DNA from 2 places in the Paenibacillus kyungheensis genome. Region 2 is predicted to be linked to the other one. Evidence: a T-box and tRNA genes for the amino acid it is inferred to sense, from the RefSeq annotation. Region 2 holds a T-box; the other holds one or more tRNA genes.

Region 1 (4,119 bases), 1.4 Mb from region 2:
CAAATTAACGTCAATAACTGTTGCTTTATCAGAACCCGGATATTTTTTGAAAATGTGTTCTAAGCGTACGCCTGCCATAATAATAGCCTCCCTAGAATATGAATGTAATTTTTTAAGTACATAATAAATGAGCTTGTCAGCATATGGCAATTAACCATATGTCTTAATCAATTCGTAGTCTGATCTACAGTAATGAGTGAAATGTACAACATCATGTGGGACGTTCTACCTTTAGCTCAATCGTAAAATCAGCTATGAATTACGGCTGCGAAGGTGATCCAATCGCCTATGTAACCGATTTCTTTTTCTATTATTATCTTACCCTAATCGCGCGTAGACATCTATCGACAAACTATACAAAAAATTCGTCAGCTTTTTGTCACTTTATACAATAGTAGTGTTAACTTCATCAAAACAGCATCTTCAAACTTTCTAACATCCAATTCAGTTTCTTGTTTAATTTTGTCCAGACGATACAATAACGTATTCCGATGGATATATAATTGCTTCGCAGTCTCACTAACATTACAATCCATTTTGAAAAAGGTTTCTAACGTAGCTACCGTTTCTTCATCATCCAACATATCGGAATAACGATCAGCTCTAGCTACAAAATCAGCACGATCTTCATCAGGAATCCGATATAATAAACGTTCCAAAGACAATTCCCACGGAAGATGAATATGATCTTTCACATGAAATAATCTACCCAAAGCAACGGTTTCCTTCAATAAAGAGACTTCAGATAATAACTTTTCACTAGGAATAATAGGCTTAGACACTCCAATATGGAATATACCTACCCATTCGCTAGCAATCAATTCATATAACCCTAACGAAAATTCCATCAGTATATCTTCTTCTGTATCTTCTATCTCTACATTAGCATCCCGACTACTACTTTGCTTGAGATCAGAACTATCTTCAATCAATTCACGATTCGTCAGAATAAACCACTCATTTTCAGATAATGGCAATAACAGTACTTCTCCACCAAAATAGCTATATAGCAACTTTTCTAACTCTTTGGTTGCTAATGTTCCTGTTTGTACACTATCAGCTACCAGTAGAAACGGAATCATCGAGCTGGTTAATCTTTCTTTCAAAAGGTATCCATTAGGAATACTCGCTTTTGACTGTCCGCTATCTAGTTGTTCCATCATCCAGGTACTTAACTCTTGTATCCCTTGTTCACGAATAGACAACGAAGAAGCATGATTTCCTATAGCCATAGACGCTGTAAAAGCAGGCAACAATAACTCTAACAACGATTTAAGCTTGCCTATGACTTGTTGATGATCACTATCTAGTAACTCTTGCGAAAGACTCGAATTACTTGGAGAAATAGCTTTCGGTTGAATCTGCCATAATGTGACTACAGTAAGATCCTGCTTCACAGCGATCCATCCACTTTCTTCTAGACCTGCTTGATACGTATCCGATGCCCAATCTTTCAAAGCCACAGACTGTTCTTCAATACGGTAATCTATGATTGATTCAATATGTTCTTTTAATGTACTCCAATGCATATCATAAATTCCTTCCATAGCTAGAATCGTACACTGATGGCTACCCTACACTATTAATCAGAAATAAATAAAATAAGACTACTCCCTCAAATTATACAAAAAAGCAGACAAAACAAAAAGCACCTTGCTTAATAGCAAGATGCTTTTTCATATGATGAGTCATGAAGGGCTCGAACCTTCGACACCCTGATTAAAAGTCAGGTGCTCTACCGACTGAGCTAATGACTCATATTAAGTTTAACGTAAATAAAACTGGTGGAGGCTGATGGATTCGAACCACCGAACTCGGAGAGAACAGATTTACAGTCTGCTGCGTTTGGCCACTTCGCTAAGCCTCCATAATGAACAAAAAAATGGTGGCTCGGGACGGAATCGAACCGCCGACACGAGGATTTTCAGTCCTCTGCTCTACCGACTGAGCTACCGAGCCATACTGTATTCATTACATTTTATTTAATTAAAAAAATGGCGGAACCGACGGGATTTGAACCCGCGATCTCCTGCGTGACAGGCAGGCATGTTAACCCCTACACCACGGTTCCAGGGTTATAATACATAGAAATAAAAATGGTGCCGGCGAGAGGATTTGAACCCCCGACCTACTGATTACAAGTCAGTTGCTCTACCAACTGAGCTACACCGGCATATGGTGGTGGAGATTGACGGGATCGAACCGCCGACCCTCTGCTTGTAAGGCAGATGCTCTCCCAGCTGAGCTAAATCTCCAGGATATGTATGGTAGCGGCGAAGGGAATCGAACCCCCGACCTCACGGGTATGAACCGTACGCTCTAGCCAGCTGAGCTACACCGCCACATTTAAAAACCAATCGTCATGAATTGCTATCCACTAAAAATTTATAAATAAGTTCTAGTGGCGGAGAGAGAGGGATTCGAACCCTCGCACCGCTAACGCAGTCTAACCCCTTAGCAGAGGGTCCCCTTATAGCCACTTGGGTATCTCTCCAATATTAAATCATATACAGACAGGTTAGTTGCTCCCTGAAAACTGAATCCGAAAACGAAAACATCGCGTGTTAGCTTATTGGATAAGCCCTCGACCGATTAGTATTGGTCAGCTCCATGCCTTGCGGCACTTCCACCCCCAACCTATCAACCTCGTCGTCTACAAGGGGTCTTACATACTGGGAAATCTCATCTTGAGGGGGGCTTCACGCTTAGATGCTTTCAGCGCTTATCCCTTCCGCACGTAGCTACCCAGCGATGCTCCTGGCGGAACAACTGGTACACCAGCGGTGCGTCCATCCCGGTCCTCTCGTACTAAGGACAGCTCCTCTCAAATTTCCTACGCCCACGACAGATAGGGACCGAACTGTCTCACGACGTTCTGAACCCAGCTCGCGTACCGCTTTAATGGGCGAACAGCCCAACCCTTGGGACCTACTTCAGCCCCAGGATGCGATGAGCCGACATCGAGGTGCCAAACCTCCCCGTCGATGTGGACTCTTGGGGGAGATAAGCCTGTTATCCCCAGGGTAGCTTTTATCCGTTGAGCGATGGCCCTTCCATGCGGTACCACCGGATCACTAAGCCCGACTTTCGTCCCTGCTCGACGTGTCTGTCTCGCAGTCAAGCTCCCTTATGCCTTTACACTCTTCGAATGATTTCCAACCATTCTGAGGGAACCTTAGGGCGCCTCCGTTACACTTTAGGAGGCGACCGCCCCAGTCAAACTGCCCACCTGACACGGTCCCTGTACCGGATCACGGTACGAGGTTAGAACTCAAATGCGATCAGGGTGGTATCCCAACGGCGCCTCAACCGAAGCTTGCGCTCCGATGTCTACGGCTCCCACCTATCCTGTACAAATCGCACCCCAGTTCAATATCAAGTTGCAGTAAAGCTCCATGGGGTCTTTCCGTCTTGTCGCGGGTAACCTGCATCTTCACAGGTATTAAAATTTCACCGGATCTCTCGTTGAGACAGCGCCCAAATCGTTACGCCATTCGTGCGGGTCAGAATTTACCTGACAAGGAATTTCGCTACCTTAGGACCGTTATAGTTACGGCCGCCGTTTACTGGGGCTTCGGTTCATAGCTTCGCTTGCGCTAACCACTCCCCTTAACCTTCCAGCACCGGGCAGGCGTCAGCCCGTATACTTCGCCTTGCGGCTTCGCACAGACCTGTGTTTTTGCTAAACAGTCGCTTGGGCCTTTTCACTGCGGCCCCCTCGTGCTATTCACACTACCGGGGCACCCCTTCTCCCGAAGTTACGGGGTCATTTTGCCGAGTTCCTTAACGAGAGTTCTTCCGCGCGCCTTAGAATTCTCTTCTCACCCACCTGTGTCGGTTTACGGTACGGGCACCTGCTTCCTGGCTAGAGACTTTTCTTGGCAGTGTGAAATCATGACCTTCGCTACTGTAATTTTCGCTCCTCATCACAGCCTGGCCTTGGGGTATGCGGATTTGCCTACATACCAGCCTCACTGCTTGAACGGACATCCATCAGTCCGCGTCACTATCCTCCTGCGTCATCCCATTGCTCATAACGGCTTTCGGTGGTACAGGAATTTCAACCTGTTGTCCGTCGACTACGCCTTTCGGCCTCGCCTTAGGTCCCGACTTACCCTG
Region 2 (4,119 bases):
ATCTCCAGCTTCAACAAAATTCAGTTCAGGCAATGTCACATCACGACCTAAAATAGCACCAACTTCATAAGCCGCTCCTAACATACTCAAGCAATCTGAACGGTTCGGAGTCAGATCGAAATCTAAAATTGCATCATCTAAGCCAAGCAATTGTACAATCGGTGTACCGATTTCTGTGTTCTCAGGTAACACCAAAATACCTTCTTGTTGATCTTTAGGTAACAATTTATCGTTAATGCCTAGTTCTTTCGCAGAACAGATCATTCCTTGAGATAATACGCCACGTAATTTGGCTTTTTTAATATCCATACCGCCTGGTAATTTGGCACCAACAAGTGCTACAGGAACTTTTTGCCCGGCATCGATATTTTTAGCGCCACATACGATCTGTAAATCTTCACCTTGTCCGGCATCAATCACACATACATTTAACTTGTCTGCATCAGGATGCTTTTCTTTGCTTTTCACATAACCAACAACAACATTGGTAATCCCTTGATTACGATATTCGACGCTGTCGATTTCGATTCCTGAACGTGTAATGCGCTCAGCTAGTTCTTCTGGAGTGACTTGATCCAAAGAAACATATTGAGACAGCCATTGTGTAGATACTTTCACTGCTATTCACTCCTTTATATTAGATACGTGAGAATTGTTTGAGGAAACGCATATCATTGCTGTAGAAATGACGAATATCATCAATACCGTATTTCAAAATCGCTATCCGTTCTACGCCGATACCGAATGCAAATCCACTATATACTTCAGGGTCAAAACCGCCCATTTCTAACACTTTAGGATGAACCATACCGCAACCTAATACTTCGATCCAGATACGCTCACCGTTCTTTTTCACAAACGTAACGTCTACTTCTACGCTAGGCTCTGTGAAAGGGAAAAAGCTTGGACGCAAACGAATCTCTGTCGATTCACCGAACATTTCACGCGCAAATTGAAGCAATGTTCCTTTCAAATCACTCATGCGAATTCCTTTATCGATCACCAAACCTTCGATTTGGAAAAATTGGAAAGAGTGAGTCGCATCGTCATCATCACGACGGTATACAGCACCCGGACAAATAACTTTCAAAGGAGCTTTTCCTTTTGCTGCTTCCATCGCACGAATCTGTACAGGAGAAGTATGCGTACGCATCAACAAATCTTCTGTTAAATAGAACGAATCTTGCATATCACGAGCAGGATGATTTTTAGGCAAATTCAATGCTTCAAAGTTATAATGATCACTTTCAGCTTGAGGGCCTTCTGCTACGCTGTATCCCATACCTAAGAAAATATCTTCCATTTGTTCGATTACTTTGTTGATCGGATGAATACCACCTTGTGGCAATCCACGACCTGGCAAGGTTACATCGATTTTTTCAGCTGCTAGACGTTCATTCGTTTCAGCACGTACAAATTCTTCTTGCTTGCGATTAATAACTTCTTCAATCGCTTCACGCACTTCATTGGCAACTTGACCAACAACTGGACGTTCTTCAGCGCTAAGCTTACCCATACCACGCAATACTTCAGTTAAAGCTCCTTTTTTACCAGAGTATTTAACACGTAGATCAGCTAGCTCTTTCGGTGTGGCTACTTTTTCTAATACTTCCAGTGCTTCTGATTTCAAAGCAAGCAAATGTTCTTGCATTTGGACGATTTCGCTCATCGTTGTTAAGCCCCTTTCTTCCTATCCCGCAGTGTGTGAACTTTATCAAAACAACAAAAAAAGGCCTTCTCTCCCCTTAAGGGACGAAAAGACCGTGGTACCACCCTTGTTAGAAATTTATAATCTGTATCTCAACATAGAGTCTCCTCTATATCAATCACATGTAGATTATAAGCTTCTCGCTCGAAACGACGATAACGGATCGTTACACCGGCTATTCCTAATCTACAAATCAGCTTGCTTACGCCGCTAACTTATATTTCAGAACGCTGCTCCAGAGTGAACTTCAACAGTCTGCTTCTGTAAAAATGCTCTCAATCTAATGGCATTTTCTCCCTGTACGACAGTACTGTTTACTCTTCTCTTTCGTTGCAGATGTCATAGTGAAAATAGATACTCACTATTTTACAAACAACCAGCCTTCCCGTCAACGATTGTTATGCAAAAAAGAATATTCTATTTGATTTACGAATGAGACGAGTATGATGCTAACTCTTTGCGTAACGATTGAATTTCTTGCCAGACAGGATCATTAGCTGGCTGCTCTAGATTTAAATCTTCAATAGATTGTGTCGATTTGGAAAGATGTTCATGGGATCGAGAAGACGAATGAGATTGCTTCTGATCTGCAAGCCCGGCTAACAATTGAGATAGACGCAATTCTAGCATCATACGTTGTTGATAACCTTCTACTCCACCTGCCATAGCTTCTTGTTGCTGATGTGCTTTGGCTGCTTCATATTCTTCTACAGTTCCTTCAAACCGTTGATAATGATGGCTACGTTCTAACTGTAACAATCGAGTCGCTAATCGCCGAACTAACATCCGATCATGAGAGACCAAAATAATCGTTCCTGAGTATTGTTGTAACGCTGACTCGATCACTTCTTGTGCAGCGATATCTAGATAGTTGGTCGGTTCATCGAGAATCAACACATTTGCACCGCCAAAATATAATCGTATTAATGCGACCCTACACTGCTCTCCCATACTTAGATGTCCAATCTGCTTATACACTTCTTCGCCACGGAACAAAAAACAACCTAAGATCGTTTGCGCTTCGGTGCGTGTCATAGAAGGCAACACAAGCAGACTATCCAGTAAGGTCATTTCTAACGGCAATCCTTCGAGTTCCTGTGAAAAGTAACCTATATTCAGTGCTGGATGATGCCATAATTCACCACTGGATGGTTGGAGCTGTCCGAGTAATAACTTGATCAGTGTGGTTTTACCTGACCCATTTGGCCCTGTAATCGCAATACGATCGCCACGTTGTACATTCATATCAAGATGTTGAATCAAAGCTTTATCTTCATGCTCTGTATTCTGATGTTGTTCTATTTGTTCTAGATCAGCATCATACGCAAAACTTACATCATCTAACCGAATTAAGGTATGCCCTTTAAACTCACTCGCTTCTAGTTCAAAGTTCATTTTATCAGCATCACGTGGTTTTTGAACGCTTTCTGAATCTAAACGTTCCAGCGCTTTTTCTTTGGCATGATAGCGTGAAATATTTTTGTTCGCTTTATCTCTATAAAAGCTTTTAGTAATTTTCACTTCATTTTGCTTACCGGCTGCCCGATGCGCTTGTTCGAACCATTGCTGATAATTGCGAATCGATTCTTCTAACGCTTTGCGCTGTTGTTCTTGCTTTTTGTAAAGCGATTCTTGCGCTCGTAATTCACGCTCTTTGTGTTCTCGATAATCGCGGTATCCACCTTTATACTTGGTCATTCCTGTCTGTGTCAATTCACATACAGACGTCGCCATCCGATCTACAAATTCACGATCATGTGAGACAAATAACAAAGTACCTGTGTATTGTTGCAATCGCTTTTCTAACCATTCCATGGTCTCTGTATCGAGATGATTGGTAGGTTCATCTAAGATTAATAGCTGCGTCTCACGCGTTAAAACAGATGCCAGACGGACTCTTGTTTTCTGACCTCCGCTTAACTGTGTATAGGGTACATTCCATAACTCAGATGTAATCCCTATCGTAGTCAATTGCTTTTCCACTTCAATTTCCCATAGGAATCCATCATGCTTCTCATATTGTTCTAACGTACTGCCATACTGTTCCAAAACCTCGTTGTAATGATCGCTTTGTTGTTCCACTGAAATATTCTGGAGTTGTTGCTCTAATTCATCTAATTGTTGGCGTAAGTTCCACAATTCTGGCTTACCTTGTCTCGCTATTTCTAACGTTGTCCAGCCTTGATGAATATGCTCCATATCATCTTGCTGTCTCATCCAATCCCATTGTGCCAATGGTAAGAAGCGTTCGATTTTGCCTTCTGTAGATTCAGTATCATTCATTAGCAGTTGAATCAATGTGCTTTTGCCACTTCCATTCTCACCGATCAAGGCGAGACGTTCTCCTGCTTCTATTTGTAGATTCACTTGTTCGAAAATTCGTTGACCGTTCCAATCTTTTGCCAGATTGC

What was found. A T-box is a leader RNA that pairs with one kind of tRNA and senses whether it is charged. The one in region 2 lies ahead of pheS (phenylalanine--tRNA ligase subunit alpha), so its partner is inferred to be a tRNA-Phe.
Region 1: it encodes a tRNA-Phe, which carries the amino acid that the T-box ahead of pheS (phenylalanine--tRNA ligase subunit alpha) is inferred to sense. The anticodon was not compared.

The regions. Positions count from the first base shown of each region.
Region 1 is NZ_CP117416.1:128,205-132,323, reverse strand. It holds gene PQ456_RS00590 (ABC transporter ATP-binding protein) at 1-78, opposite strand, end outside; gene PQ456_RS00585 (PucR family transcriptional regulator) at 369-1,529, opposite strand; tRNA gene PQ456_RS00580 (tRNA-Lys) at 1,685-1,757, opposite strand; tRNA gene PQ456_RS00575 (tRNA-Tyr) at 1,783-1,867, opposite strand; tRNA gene PQ456_RS00570 (tRNA-Phe) at 1,884-1,959, opposite strand; tRNA gene PQ456_RS00565 (tRNA-Asp) at 1,996-2,071, opposite strand; tRNA gene PQ456_RS00560 (tRNA-Thr) at 2,098-2,173, opposite strand; tRNA gene PQ456_RS00555 (tRNA-Val) at 2,180-2,255, opposite strand; tRNA gene PQ456_RS00550 (tRNA-Met) at 2,266-2,342, opposite strand; tRNA gene PQ456_RS00545 (tRNA-Ser) at 2,403-2,494, opposite strand; rRNA gene PQ456_RS00540 (23S ribosomal RNA) at 2,573-4,119, opposite strand, start outside.
Region 2 is NZ_CP117416.1:1,521,095-1,525,213, reverse strand. It holds gene pheT (phenylalanine--tRNA ligase subunit beta) at 1-618, opposite strand, end outside; gene pheS (phenylalanine--tRNA ligase subunit alpha) at 638-1,651, opposite strand; T-box leader at 1,746-2,048, opposite strand; gene abc-f (ribosomal protection-like ABC-F family protein) at 2,135-4,119, opposite strand, start outside.